DNA from 3 places in the Bradyrhizobium sp. IC3123 genome. Region 2 is predicted to be linked to each of the others. Evidence: riboswitches for the same ligand, from Rfam matches in the RefSeq annotation. Region 2 holds a riboswitch; each other region holds the start of a gene.

Region 1 (4,912 bases), on a different contig from region 2:
AACGCGCGTGAGGGTCTTTTGCGGGCTCATCACCGTCTCGACATCGAGAAGCCCGAGGCCCGGCGTGTCGCCCGCAGGTCCTTCGATGCCTTCGGGGTCGGCGACGCTGCGTCCCAGCATCTGATAGCCGCCGCAGAGGCCAAGCACATGGCCGCCCCTGCGGTAATGCGCGAACAGGTCGACGTCCCAGCCCTGCGCGCGCAGGAAGGCGAGGTCGCCGCGGGTGGATTTTGAGCCAGGGATGATCACGAGCCTGGCATCGCCGGGAATGGCTTCGCCCGGACGCACCATCACGAGATCGACACCCGGCTCGAGCTTGAGCGGATCGAGATCATCGAAATTGGCGATGCGCGATAGCGCCAGGCAGGCGATCTTGCATTGGCCCGGCTTGCGCGCATCGCGCAGGCCGAGCGCGTCTTCGGCCGGCAGCTCGCCGGCGCGCGGAAACCAGGGCAGCACGCCGAGGCCGCGCCATGCGGTCTTTTGCTCGATCAGCCTGTAGCCGTCGTCGAACAGCGTGGGATCGCCGCGGAACTTGTTGATGACGAAGCCAGAGATCATCGCGGCATCGTCGGGGTCGATCACCGTCCTGATGCCGACCAGCTGGGCGATGACACCGCCACGGTCGATGTCGCCGACCAGCACGACCGGCGCATTCGCCTTGCGGGCAAAGCCCATATTGGCGATGTCGGACTTGCGCAAATTCACCTCGGCCGGGCTGCCGGCGCCTTCGACCAGCACCAGATCGGCGCGCTCCTTCAGCCGTTCGAAACTCTCCAGCACCGCGCCCATCAGCGACGGTTTCATCGCCGCGTAGTCGCGCGCGCGTGCGGTCGCGATGCGCTTGCCGTGGACCACGACCTGCGCGCCGACATCGGTCTCGGGTTTGAGCAGCACCGGGTTCATGTCGGTGTGCGGCTCGACACCGGCGGCGAGGGCCTGCAGCGCCTGGGCGCGGCCGATCTCACCGCCATCGACGGTGACCGCGGCGTTGTTCGACATGTTCTGCGGCTTGAACGGCAGCACGCGCAGACCACGGCGCGTAAAGGCGCGCGCGAGGCCGGCGACGATGAGCGACTTGCCCACGTCCGAGCCGGCGCCCTGAATCATCAATGCGCGTGCCATTGAAGCTAGAACTCGACGCCGGCCTGCGCCTTGATGCCGGAGCGGAAGGGATGCTTGACCAGCGTCATCTCGGTGACGAGGTCGGCGATCTCGATCAGCTCGTCCTTGGCGTTGCGCCCGGTGAGCACGACATGCGTCATCGCAGGCTTTTGCGTCGTCAGGAAATCGACGACTTCGGCGATGTCGAGATAGTCGTAGCGCAGCGCGATGTTGATCTCGTCGAGCACGACCATGCGCAGCCGCTCGTCGAGGATCAGCTCCTTGGCTTTCTCCCAGCCGGCGCGCGCGGCAGCGATGTCGCGGGTGCGGTCTTGGGTCTCCCAGGTGAAGCCTTCGCCCATCGCGTGGAACTGACAGAGTTCGCCGAAATGGCCGGTGAGCAGGCGCCGTTCGCCGGTATCCCAGGCGCCCTTGATGAATTGCACCACCGCACAAGGAAAGCCATGCGCGACGCAGCGGACGATCATGCCGAAGGCCGAGGAGGATTTTCCCTTGCCCGCGCCGGTGTGGACGATGATCAGGCCTTTTTCACCGCTCTTGGTCGCCATGATCTTGTCGCGAGCGGCCTTCTTCTTCGCCATTTTGGCGGCGTGGCGGGCGTCGGTTTCCTCGGTCGTGTGGGTTTCCGGTTCAGGCGTCATCGGTCCCGGTCCTTCGGCTTGACAAGTGGCGGCCACCGGCAAATGGTGGCCTGGCGTTGGTTCCTGTCCTATGACAGGCGAAGAGGGAATGCGATAGGGTCCGAATCTGCAAAGATTTGGGTCCAAAATGCAGCCGCCCCCGCGACCGTGACCGGAGAGATGCCCGAAGCCACTGATTCCTTTTGGGATCGGGAAGGCGGGGATCGAAGGGCCAAAACCCTGCTCCGCAAGCCGGGAGACCTGCCAGCGCGGACGAGTTTTGGACCGGCGGACGGGGTGTTCCGCGACGGGGAAGCGGGCCTTTCTGGAGAATGGTCCGTGCGCCTCATCGCCTCCCGCTGTTATCTGGAAGAGGCGATGACCGTCACACTTCATGTCTGCATCACCTGCCGCGCCGGCCAGACGCTCGGCGAGGGCGAGACGACGCCCGGCAAGCGCCTGCATGGCGCGATCCTCGAGGCCGGCGTGCCCGAGGGCGTCAGCGTGGTTCCCGTCGAATGCCTGTCGGCGTGCAGCCAGGGCTGCTCGGTCGCGCTCAGCGCGCCCGGCCGCTGGTCCTATGTCTATGGCCGCCTGTCCGATGCGAATGCGCAGGACGTGGTCGCAGGTGCTGCGGCCTACGCGGCGGCGCCCGACGGAATCGTGCCCTGGCGCAGCCGTCCCGAAATCTTCCGCAAGCAGTCGCTTGCCCGTATTCCCCCTGTTACCGTCGTGCCGGAGGCCGCTGAATGAACTCGCTCGCAAAAGTCCCGGTTACGGTCGTCACGGGTTTCCTGGGCTCCGGCAAGACGACGCTGATCCAGCATCTGCTCAGCAACGCCGGCGGCAAGAAGCTCGCGGTGCTCGTCAACGAGTTCGGCAGCGAGGGCGTCGACGGCGAGATCCTGAAGGCCTGCGCCGATGCGAACTGCCCGGAGGAGAACATCGTCGAGCTCGCCAATGGCTGCATCTGCTGCACCGTCGCCGACGATTTCATTCCAACCATGGAGCAACTCTTGGCGCGCCCGGTGCGGCCCGATCACATCCTGATCGAGACCTCGGGCCTGGCGCTGCCAAAGCCGCTGCTGAAGGCGTTCGACTGGCCGGAGATCCGCTCGCGCATCACGGTCGACGGCGTGATCGCGCTGGCCGATGCCGAGGCTGTCGCCGCCGGCCGCTTCGCGCCGGATCCGGCTGCGGTGGAAGCGCAGCGCGCGGCGGACGACAATCTCGATCACGAAACGCCGCTGTCGGAAGTGTTCGAGGACCAGATCGCCTGCGCCGACATCGTGCTGCTGACCAAGGCCGATCTTGCGGGCGCAGCCGGAATCGAAGCCGCAAAAGCGGCGATCACCGCCGAGATGCCGCGCCGCGTGCCGATGCTGCCGGTCACCGACGGTGCGATCGATGCGCGCGTCATTCTCGGCCTCGGCGCTGCCGCCGAGAATGATCTCGCCGCGCGGCCATCGCATCATGACGGCGAGGAGGAGCACGAGCACGATGATTTTGCCTCGGTCGTGATTGACCTTCCGGAGGTCGCCGACATCGACGCGCTGGTCGCATCGGTCCAGAAACTGGCGCGCGAGCAGAACGTGCTGCGGGCGAAGGGGTACATCGCGGTCGCTGGCAAGCCGATGCGCCTGTTGTTGCAGGCGGTCGGCGAGCGGGTGCGCCATCAGTTCGACAAGCCCTGGGGCGCGGGTCTCAGACAGTCGAAGCTCGTCGTGATCGGCGAACATGGCGATATCGACGAGGCCGCCATCAAGGCAGGACTTGGTCTTTCAGGATCTGGCATCTGATGCACGTCGTCTTCCGCGAGAGCCGCGGTCTCGAGGAGACCGCGACGCCAAGAGACATCGGCCAGGACCCGGCCGATCTCGTGGTGCTCTCGTATTCGGATTCCGATTTGGCCGCGTTTGCGGCCGGCTGGCGCCGCGGTCGGGGCAGCCTGCCGTCGCTGCGGCTGGCCAATCTCGCGGAGCTGCGTCATCCGCTGTCGGTCGACACCTATATCGAGCGCACGCTGTCGCAGGCGCGCGGCATAATGGTGCGCCTGATCGGCGGGGAATCCTATTGGGCGTACGGGCTTGCGGCGCTCCAGCAACTCGCGCAAGAGCGCAACATCGTGCTCGCCGTGCTGCCGGCGGACGGCCGCGACGACGCGCGGCTGGATGCGTACTCGACCCTGCCAGTCTCGACGCTGCGGCGGCTCAAGGTGCTCTGCGACACCGGTGGTCCGGTCGCCGCGCAAGCCGCGATCGCGCAGCTCGCGCTGGCCTCGGGCCTCTATGCCGGCCCGGTCATCGGCGAGATGACCGTGCCCGAGATGGGCTTCTACGATCCCGCGCGCGGCGTCATTGCCGCGCCGGCGGGCGGCGAGGGCAAGCCGCGCGCACTCGTGACGTTCTATCGCTCCTATCTCACCGCCGCCGATACGGGGCCCGTCGACGCCTTGATTGCGGCGCTGCGCGAGAAGGGATTTGACGCCTACGGCGCGTTCGTCACCTCGCTGAAGGCGCCGGGCGCTGCCGACTGGCTGCGCGCGCATCTGGCACAACATCCTGCGGCGGCGATCGTCAATGCGACGGCGTTCTCGGCCCTTGGCGATGACGGCACGACGCCGTTCGATGCCGCATTCTGTCCGGTGTTCCAGGTCGCGCTCTCGACGGCGCGGCGCGAAGATTGGGCGGAATCACTGCGTGGCCTGTCGCCCGGCGATCTCGCGATGCATGTCGTGCTGCCGGAGGTCGACGGCCGCCTGTTCGCAGGCGTGGTGAGTTTCAAATCGGCCGGTCAGCGCGATCCCGATCTGCAATTCGCGCATCTAGCGCACAGGCCCGACGAAGAGCGCGTCAACGCCGTTGCCATGCGCGTCGCGGCTTGGCGTCGCCTCGCGGAGAAGCCCGCCGGCGAGAAGCGGTTGGCAATCGTGCTCTCGAATTATCCGGGCCGTCCGCATCAGATCGCGCACGCCGTTGGTCTTGATGCGTTGGCGTCGGTCGAGGCTTTGATTTCCGATGTCGCTGAGGTCGGCTTCGACGTTGCGCCGGTTGATGCGCTCGGCGAGACACTGTTGAAGCAGAGTTTGACTTGGGGCGTCGCCGATTATCGAGCGGGGCTGTCGCGCCTGCCGCAATCCTTGCAGGACGATCTCGCGCGCGCCTGGG
Region 2 (4,912 bases):
TAAGCCGCCCACTCCGATCGACGCAACGGCAATCCTTCGCGGACTGCAGCTTCGTCGATCTGGATCATGGTCGCACCAGCATTCTCGAGATCGCGGACTTCGTCTCGGATCGCGAGCGCAATCTGGCGGCAGACCTCGCTTCTGGGAATATCATCCCGAACAAAGGACCAGTTCAAGATCGTCACCGGTCCGGTCAACATCGCTTTCATCGGCTTCCTTGTTAGTGATTGCGCGTAGCGCCACCAGTCCACGGTGATAGGCTTCGGCCGTGCTACATCGCCAAACAGGATCGGTGGCCTGACGCAGCGCGAGCCGTAGGACTGCACCCATCCGCTCTTGGTAAATACGAAGCCGGCGAGTTGCTCGCCGAAGTACTGCACCATGTCATTGCGCTCAAACTCGCCGTGCACGAGGACGTCAAGACCGATGTCCTCCTGCCAACGTACGGCGCGCGCAGTCTCCTCCTTGAGGAACTTGTCGTATTGCTCGTCGCTTATCGCACCTCGCGCATGCGCCGCACGGGCATTCCGGATCTCTGTGGTCTGCGGAAATGATCCGATCGTCGTGGTAGGAAAAGCCGGTAGTCCGAATCGATTGCTTTGGATCTCGGCCCGACGGGCAAATGGGCTCGCGCGCCGACACATGGTCTGGTCGATCGCTCTCATCCGGACAGCGACATTGGCATCACGGATTTTCGGCGAAGTCCGGCGGACAGTCGCGGCACCTTCCGACTCGGCAAGAGCTAACGCAACATTCTGGTCGCCTGCGAGTGCACGCGCTAGGATCGCAAGCTCCCGCATCTTCTGGACCGAGAAAGCAAGCCAGCTCTTGACGTCGGAAGCGAGGCCGGTCTCGAGTTCAACATCGACCGGCACATGAAGCAGCGAGCAGGATGGGGCGATCTGTACACGATCCTTGCCGAGCTTCGCAATCGCGGGTTCGAGCCGCTGGCGCAGCGACGACAAATTCGACCGCCATACATTCCGACCGTCGACGACACCGAGCGACATGACGAGATCACTTCGGCCGCCAGCGATGATCTGGTGCAACAACTGTGGCGCTCGAACCAGATCGAGGTGCAGCCCGGCAACTGGCAGGCTCAAGGCGGTGTCCAGATTGTCGCCGAGGTCGCCGAAATAGCTGGCAACCATGAGCTTGATCGCCGGCCCCTCCTTGGCGAGCCGGTCATAGGCATGTCGCAAAGATTTTCGCGTCCCCTCATCCAGATCAAGAACTAGGCTGGGCTCGTCGAACTGAACCCAATTTGCCCCACGTTTGGCCAATTCCTGCATAACCTCGATATAGGGCGGTATCAGTTCATCCAGCAGTGAGAGTGGCTGGAACGTGGGATCGGGACTCTTGCCGAGCTTTAGGAATGTGACCGGCCCGATCAGGACGGGGCGGGTCTGAAAGCCAAGGGCCTTGGCTTCCTCATACTCCTCGATCGGCTTGCGAGAGCATAGCCTGAAAGTCTGTCCCCTGTGAAACTCGGGGACCATATAGTGATAGTTGGTGTCGAACCACTTGGTCATCTCCTGCGCGGGTGCGCCAAATCCGCGCGGTCCGTGACCGCAACTCGCTTCCTGGTCGTCGCATTGTGAACCGCGGGCCATGGCGAAGTATGTCTTGAGCGAAACGGATTCGGCTTTCGAGGCGTAGATCTCCGGGATGGCGCCAACCATGACACTTGTGTCGAGCACCTGGTCATACAGCGAGAAATCGTTCGATGGAATGACCGTGACGCCGATAGATTTCTGACGGGCCCAATTCGCGGCACGCAGGCCAGCTGCGTCCTCGAGCAGCTGCTGTTCGCTGCTTTTTCCGGCCCAGTAGCTTTCTAGAGCGACTTTGAGCTCGCGCCTTGGACCGATGCGTGGCGTTCCGAGCGTGGCAACAGGGAGGGAGAGAAGAGACATAGCGTTAACCCATGTTGGGGGCAAAGGCCATGGCGGACGCAGGCAGGGGAAGTCGCGGTGCGACGGCTGCTTGGCGCACCACCGGGACACCCCGCCCGTGGACGAATATAGTGTCGGGGCAGGTCTCCTGGCTCGCAGGTCATCGCTGCTGTCCGGCCTTCCCGAAGCCGCGCAGGCTTCAGTGACGTCGTTGGACAGCGGCTCGCCGCTCACAGTTGCGGGGGCAGCGCCGGCATTTTCACCGGCTTCCCTCTTAGCTCCGGATCAAATGGAAACCGGAGAACCTCGACGACTTGGATTATCGGCAAGAGCAGTCTTCCGTCAACCTCTCAGATCATGTCTCAAGCTGATGCTGCGACATCTGCTACGCGAATGACCGTGCATCTCTAGCATTGAGATGATGTAGCAGTGCTCTCCAATCAGCGATACCGCAATGAGCATCGCAGTTGCCCGCGGGTTGCACGCCAGATCGGTGGAAAGGACAAATGCGGCTTGCGCGGTCGGGGCCGCTGCCTCGAGCAGAACGCATTTGTCGCCAGTCCCAGCTTCCCAGCGGTTTTTCGAGCACGCGCGCCATCCAGCCACCTTCTCGACCAACAGGATCAGTGTTGAATAGGCCAAGACACCTGGCTAAGCCAGCAACTTACAACTTACCCGGGCAGCACGTTTGATTTGCGGTGCCAGCCACACCCCAAATGCTCGGCGAAGATCGGCTTGCCGTCGTTCGCCATCGAGTACAAAGCGCGCCTGACTGAGGCTGTTCTCGACTTCCGGAGCGCCGGACGTCGCGAAAGGAGCGCCAAACGCGCCATGGCCCCTTGGCCGAAAGTGCCCGAAGGCATGGCAGCGATCAAAAGCCCACATTCCGGCAACGATAACCGAACCACACGGTTCAATGACGGCAAACGTGCTGCCACTTCTCATCAGGAACTTGGCACCGAGGCGTTCCGCTGTGCCGTCGAACATCCGGTGCGTGACGGGGATGCATAAGCCGTGCTGGAGAGGTTGAACGGAAACATCGAGACATGCGCCAGTCGGAAAGTCGACAAAGAGGACACAAAACCGGTGCGAATTGCCGTCTATTATCTGGCACGAAGAATGCACGTCCTCTGCCTGCCCAGTCCTCCTGCTGGGCATGTCCAGCACAGCAAATTGAGGCTGTCGGTGGCAGTGAAGTTAGCGGCGCGTGACATAGAGGGGAGCGCCTGCTCGCACGGGAAAACCAGTGGTCGCCCCGTCGCGTCGCCGCTAACTTCTTGCGCTCGCGCATAACAGGTTGAAGGTTGCCTGCTCTGGAATGACGTGTGGATGAGACCGGATAGGCCGACGGTTATGAAGAAAACGTCAGGAAGACGCGCGCTATGGCTTTGGCTCGGTCGATCCCTGATCTGCCTGGCCGGGCTGGCTGCGACGAGCAACACTGTTCGCGCTAACGACAGCCCCCTTGTCGAAAGAGTCAAGTCAACGTGGCGAGCGCAAGACGGTGAGACAATAGAACAAGTTATCTCCAACGTCTCGAAGGTGGCACAGTTCGTCCCTCGGATGTGGGGCGTCGCTGAACTTGACCAAAATGAATATGTTTTTGTTTCTTGGACCAGGCACCGGGATGATAAATCAGACGAAGAGTACGTTATCACCTGGAAGGTCGCGCTCGACGGGACGATTGAACTTGCGTCGACCTATGCGAAGCCAATGGAATTGGGCTGGCGCGCCTTCGCGCTCTCGTTGATCGCCAGTGAAGTCAAGGATGGCGAAAGGGACGCAAATCTTGGCTTTCTGCATGACCCGGCCAACTTCAACTTTGTGACGACCATGCAAGGTCGGCTCGGTGATCTTCTGCGGCAGGGCAGCTGCACTATCGTTGATCCTGTTGGAGTGGACTACTTGCCGAAGCAGAATGACAAGCCGACCGAGAAAGGTGATCTGTGGCGCGTTTTGCTTGTGGTGAACTGTAATATCCCAGGGCCCCGCTATTTTACATACAACGGGGTCATCACTTTCGAGAAGAGCGAAGGACAAGATTGGGAGCCGCAATCCTCCTTTGCCAAGCGTATCGCGGCTTTTCCTCCTGGCTCCTGGTTCGCTCGCATGGAGCCAAAGGAACGGGAGGATTAGAAGGGAGCTAAAGGCCTCGGTAAATGATCGCGCAGAGCAAGATCGCGCCGTAGCTCCTGCAGGGCCGAACGCCTCAGAGCAACGGCAAGACTATCAGCTCTAAACTCTCCGGTGTTTACACCTTGAACAGTCGCGAGCTTTCCCGCGGCCTTCAGCCGGCCATCGAGAAAATGGGGCAGCACGATTACCTCCGATTCTTTCTGCGAGGAGTCGAGCTCAGCGGCGCGTGCCGCCTTGCGAGAGGCGGCTTGACCTCGGCGCACCCCACGCAGTGGAAGGACACCATTTGCGAGAGAACCAGCTCTCCATGCCATTCTTCACGGGACTGGGCCTGCAGATGCCTCGGGCCCAAGCCCGATCCGGCGTGCGAACCGCGCATCGCGCGACTGACTGGCACCCGCAAGAGCGTGACCATTCCGAGGCCGAGGTGGCACGCGGGATCGACTGCTGCGACGAAACCGGTTAATAGGGTAATGGGGCAGTGTTAGCGGCCCCGGCTTGACCACCGGTCCTTCGAGTGCCCCCAACGAGGAGCCGGAGCCGTGCGCGAGGCATCGAAGACCGGACTGAGTCGCCCGCTAGATTTCCTCGCACGCATTCGTCTGCGCATCGTAGATCCGGATTTGAAGCATGGGAAAGCGCTTCTTTAGTTCTGCTCCACCTGCCCTGGCGCCGTCTTTGGTTGCGAATTCAGCTCTGAGTCGGCCATCCACTTCAAGCGCGTAAGAAGAGACGGGCAATTCCCGGGGGGCTGAAACCATTTCATTTCCATTGGGTAGTGAGGTGGCTCAGAATGATGTGTAGCTTGAGTCGGCCATACCACACCAGAGCTACCTGCTCGGATGCCGCGATGGGCCTTGTGGATTGACGCCTCGCACCGA
Region 3 (4,912 bases), on a different contig from region 2:
TTTCGGGCGACGCCCCCGCAACGCCGTGATGCGCGATCGCCGCGTCGATCACCCGCGCCTTGTGCGCGCGGCCCGACGCATCGACGCCGGTCCCGCTGCCCGCGATCTCTCCGGCGCTGACACTGAGCAGACTCGCGGCAATCGCCGCCGACGTCGTGGTGTTGCCGATCCCCATCTCGCCGAAGATCAAGAGATCAGGCCGGCCGGCCTCGGCGCGCACCACCGCGCGCTGGCCGGCCTCGAAGGCGAAGGCCAATTCCGCCGGAATGAGCGCGGCCCCGACACTGAAATCGCGCGTGCCGCTGCGCGGCTTGTCGGTGACGATTCCCGCCATCTGCTCATCGGCCAGCGTGCCGGCGTCGACCACCTCGAGGCTCGAACCCAGCTCGCGCGCCAGCACCGAGATCGCGGCGCCTCCGGCCGCAAAATTTGCCATCATCGCGATGGTGACGGCTTGCGGATAGGCCGACACGCCCTGCGCGACGATGCCGTGGTCGCCGGCGAAGACGATGATCGGCACCCGCGCGGCGCGCGGCTGCCCGGTCGCCTGCAAGCCCGCAAGCTCGATCGCGAGCTGCTCGAGCCGGCCGAGCGCGCCGGTCGGCTTCGTCAGTTGCGCCTGCCGCGCGATGGCCGCCTCGCGATCACCTTCGGAGACCTCGGGGCAGTTCTGATATATCCATTCGGGAAGCATGCTGCCTCGCTCAACGCCTGCGCTTGATGATATAGCTGTCCATGATCCAGCCGTGCCGCTCACGCGCCTCTTGCCGCAACGCGACGATGCGCGGGCCGACCTCGGCCAGCGCGCCGGACATGAGGATCTGATCGGGCATGCCGAGATAGGCCCCCCACCAGATGTCAAGCCCGGCCGGATCGAGCGACTGAAACGCCGTGCCGCCATCGAGCATCACGACGACGGTATCGACACCCTGCGGCCAGTCGCCTTCGCGCAGGCGCCGCCCCGTCGTGACCAGGAACGGCTCGCCGATATCGTTGAGCGGCAGCGCATGCGCCGCGCACAGCGCCTGGATCGAGGTGATGCCTGGCACAACTTCGATTGTCGGCAATGGATCGAGCCGCCGCGCAATGCGCAGCGAGGAGTCGTAGAGCGACGGATCGCCCCAGATCAGCAGCGCGACCTTGCCGCCACCTTCGAGGTGCCGTGCGATCGTCTGCGACCAGGTCGCGGCCACCGCATCGTGCCAATCGTCGACGCCCTTGCGGTAGTCCGCCTCGGTCGCATCGCGCACGGGAAGATCGAATTCGGCGATGCGCGTCGTCTTGTCGGTGAGCACGCCGGCGCAGATCGTCCGCCTGAGATCGGCAAGATCGGACTTCGCGGTCCCCTTGCGCGGAATCAGGATGAGATCGGCCGCGTTGATGGCCCGGGTCGCGGCGCGCGTGAGCTGCTCGGGATCGCCGCAACCGATGCCTATCAGGGAGAGCGTGAGCATCGCGAGCGCGACGGGCGGCCACGGCGGCCGCCCTTTCGCTGGTCTCTCAGGCCGCGTTGTGCAGGCGCGGCGTGACGAGGCCGGGCGCGGTGACGCCACGCAGCGACTTCGCCAGCGCCAGCACGGCGAGATCGGCGAGCGGCTCGATCACGATCACCAGCGCATAGGATCCGGCGAAGGCCGCGATGTTGGCGAGGTTGGTCGCAGCGAAGCCGGAGCCGTAGAGCGCCCAGAACGCCACCCAGGCGACGATGCCGGACTGGTAGGCGGTCGAGAGCGCCAGCGCCTGGCGGTATTGCAGATCGACGTAAGCCGTCTTGCGCGGAATGATCCGGCTCGCCAGCGCCTGGATCGCGAACAGCGGCACCAGAAGCGTGGTGACGTTCATGCCGTATTGCGGCAGATCGGTCGGCACGAACAACACGCCCTGGAGCAGCAGGCCGAACGCGAGGCCGAAGGCCGCAGGCGCAGCACCAAACAGCAGGAACAGGGTCGAGCCGAGGATGAAGTGCACCTCGGAGACGCCGACCGGGAAATGCGGCAGGACCTGGAAGAAAGTGAAGACGAGGCCCGTGGTGGCGAGCGTGCGCGCCGCGAACGAGCCGGCGCCCTGCTCTCGCACGGTCTCGACCGCAAGCTTCAAGGCAACGCCGCCTGCGGCGATGCCGGTTGCGTAACTCAATACGAGCTTGGCGCCCGTCACGATCTCGGGTTCGATATGCATGGCTCAATTCCTTCCTGCCGTCACACCCGACGGCCTTGGCCTCAATACGTGCACGGCCGGTCTCCTGGCTCGCGGTTCACTGGGTTCTCCGGCCTTCCCGGACCTTGCGGTCCAGTGGCGGTTCGGAGGCCCTCACCGCTTACAGTCGCGGGGGCGGCTGGGGTTTTGGGCGCCGCAACTGGGTCCGCCCATCCCCATTCCCGATTATGCTCCGGCGCTTTGCGCCGCGTCGAGCACCATGCCGCTCTTGTGTGCCCCTTTCGCATCGCGGGCGTCAAGGGGCGAACCGCTGCCGGAGCCGTCATGCCGGATATTCTCCTGCGAGCGCGCCGAACAGGATGACGGCAGCGGTGGAAGCGGCGCCGCCGCGTCCAAGCTGCTCGGCAAGCTCGGCAATCGTGGTGCGGACCAATCGTTCGTCAGATCGCCCGAGGGATTCGGCGAACAGCGCCGGAGTGTTGGGAGCGAGCCCGTGCGCGATCAATTTCGCGGCAAGCGCCGGAAAGGTGCGCCGGCCCATATAGACCACGGTCGTCGCCTCGGGATCGGCCAGCGCCGCCCAATTCAGATTGGGCGGCAGCTCGCCCGTGACGTCAGCGCCGGTGATGAACTGCACCCGGCGGGAGGTATGCCGGCGGGTCAGGGGAATACCGGCCTGGGCGGCGGCGACACAGGCGGATGTGACGCCGGGAACGATTTCGTAGCCGATGCCGGCCTCGCGCAGCGTTTCCAGTTCTTCCTCGAGCCGGCCGAAAATGCCGGCATCGCCGGACTTGAGCCGCACCACGCGCGCGCCGGTTGCGGCATAGTCGACCAGGAGACGGTTGACGTGGTGCTGCTTGGTCGAGGGACGCCCGGCCCGCTTTCCCACCGCAACGAGATTGGCGCCGGGCCGGGCGAGATCGAGGATCGCGCCGGAGGCAAGATCGTCATAGAGCACGACGTCGGCCTCGCGCAGCCGCGCCGCGCCTTTCACCGTGAGGAGTTCGGGATCGCCGGGGCCGGCGGAGACGAAAGAGACGAAGCCGCTCACCGGTCCTCCGCAATCAGATGGAAGAACGTGCCGGTGGCATGGCCACGGCGCGAGCCGGTCTCGGCAATGACCGTGCCGGTCGCATCGTGCACGACCGCGAGCGGCGTATCGGGCTGGGCGAGGATGGTCGAATAGTGGAACTCGTGGCCGCGCAGGCGCGCGCCAGGCTGATGCCCCGGCATCGGCGCAGCCAGTTCAGCAAGACGATAGCCGAGATGCATGCGGCGCTTGGCAAAGCTGGTCTCGAGGCCAAGCAGCCCCGCCATCTCATGGCTGATACCGTCGGCGTCGGTGAGGCCTGTGCCCAGCACCATATAGCCTCCGCATTCACCATGCACCGGCCGCGTCTCGGCGAAAGCGCGCAAGCCGCTGCGAAAGCGCGCATTGGCCGCGATCTTTCCCGCATGCAGCTCAGGATAGCCGCCCGGCAGCCAGCACACGTCGGCGCTCGCGTCGGGCGCTTCGTCGGCCAGCGGCGAGAACGGCGCGATCTCGGCGCCCGCGGCGCGCCAGGCTTCCAGCATATGCGGATAGACGAACGAGAACGCCGCATCGCGCGCCAGCGCGATGCGCTGGCCGGGCGGCCTCACGTTCAAGCCGTTCGCCACAGCTTGCGGCGACCATTGGCCTGCCGCGTGGAGCACCGCATCGAGATCGACGTGCTCGGCGACAAAGCGCGCGGCCTCGTCGATCAGCTCGCCGATCTCGGCCTGCTCCTCGGCCTGCACGAGGCCGAGATGCCGCTTCGGCAGGCTGATCTCGGCATGGCGCGGCAGCGCGCCAAACACTTTGATGCCGGCCTCCTTCAGCGCGCGCCGCACCAGATCCTCATGGCGCGGGCTGGCGACGCGATTGAGCACGACGCCCGCAAGGCGCACGCCGGCGCGGTAATCGCGAAGGCCGGCGGCGATCGCTGCCGCAGTCTGCGCCTGGCCGGAGGGATCGATCACCAGAACCACCGGCCAACCCAGCATCTCCGCGATATCAGCGGTCGCTCCCGTGCCGGAGACACCGCGCGCAGCGACACCGTCGAACAGGCCCATCGATCCCTCGGCGAGCACGACATCTGCATCGCCGCCACGGCTGACGAGATGCGCGATGGTGCTGCGATCCATCGCCCAGCTGTCGACGTTGACCGAGGCGCGTTCCGTGGCCGCGGCGTGGAAGGCGGGATCGATATAGTCGGGGCCGCTCTTGAAGCACTGCACGTTCAAGCCGCGCTTGCGCCAGGCGCGGGCGAGCGCCAGCGTCAGCGTCGTCTTGCCGACGCCGGAGGCCGGCGCGGAGATGACAAGGCTCGCCGGCATCACGACGCCTCCGGAAAGCGCGGCTCGGCACCGACCGGCCGGTAGCGGCGGTCGTAGTCGGCGGCATAGAGGCGGCTCTCGTCAAAATCGGCAGCGCCAAGCGTCTTGCCGACCAGGATCAGCGCCGTGCGCTCCATCTCGCCACCCACGAACGCACCGAGCGTTGCAAGCGTCGCGCGCACGATGCGCTGCTCCGGCCAGCTCGCGCGCCAGACGATCGCGACCGGGCAATCCGCGCCGTAATGCGGCGTCAGCTCGGCGACGACCTGGTCGAGCAGATGGATCGACAGGTGGATCGCGAGCACCGCGCCGGTCGCAGCGAACGCGGCGAGCTTCTCGCCCTCGGGCATCGCGCTGGCACGGCCCGGCGTGCGCGTCAGCACGACCGTCTGAG

What was found. A riboswitch is a leader RNA that binds a small molecule or an ion and turns the genes downstream of it on or off. The one in region 2 is predicted to bind cobalamin.
Region 1: it holds a riboswitch for cobalamin, as region 2 does, so the genes downstream of both, I6F20_RS28895 (DUF1636 family protein) here and metE (5-methyltetrahydropteroyltriglutamate--homocysteine S-methyltransferase) in region 2, are expected to answer to the same signal.
Region 3: it holds a riboswitch for cobalamin, as region 2 does, so the genes downstream of both, I6F20_RS28960 (energy-coupling factor ABC transporter permease) here and metE (5-methyltetrahydropteroyltriglutamate--homocysteine S-methyltransferase) in region 2, are expected to answer to the same signal.

Annotation. Positions count from the first base shown of each region.
Region 1 is NZ_JADYVF010000011.1:126,446-131,357, forward strand. Features, by position in the region: gene I6F20_RS28885 (cobyric acid synthase) at 1-1,125, opposite strand, end outside; gene cobO (cob(I)yrinic acid a,c-diamide adenosyltransferase) at 1,131-1,766, opposite strand; cobalamin riboswitch at 1,807-2,028, shown strand; gene I6F20_RS28895 (DUF1636 family protein) at 2,124-2,498, shown strand; gene cobW (cobalamin biosynthesis protein CobW) at 2,495-3,544, shown strand; gene cobN (cobaltochelatase subunit CobN) at 3,544-4,912, shown strand, end outside.
Region 2 is NZ_JADYVF010000023.1:47,656-52,567, forward strand. Features, by position in the region: gene metE (5-methyltetrahydropteroyltriglutamate--homocysteine S-methyltransferase) at 1-1,916, opposite strand, end outside; cobalamin riboswitch at 2,017-2,219, opposite strand; gene I6F20_RS35985 (hypothetical protein) at 2,631-2,906, shown strand; gene I6F20_RS35990 (nodulate formation efficiency C protein) at 3,249-4,031, shown strand.
Region 3 is NZ_JADYVF010000011.1:139,143-144,054, reverse strand. Features, by position in the region: gene cobT (nicotinate-nucleotide--dimethylbenzimidazole phosphoribosyltransferase) at 1-694, opposite strand, end outside; gene cobF (precorrin-6A synthase (deacetylating)) at 705-1,454, opposite strand; gene I6F20_RS28960 (energy-coupling factor ABC transporter permease) at 1,501-2,178, opposite strand; cobalamin riboswitch at 2,216-2,434, opposite strand; gene cobA (uroporphyrinogen-III C-methyltransferase) at 2,480-3,211, opposite strand; gene I6F20_RS28950 (cobyrinic acid a,c-diamide synthase CobB) at 3,208-4,518, opposite strand; gene cobM (precorrin-4 C(11)-methyltransferase) at 4,518-4,912, opposite strand, start outside.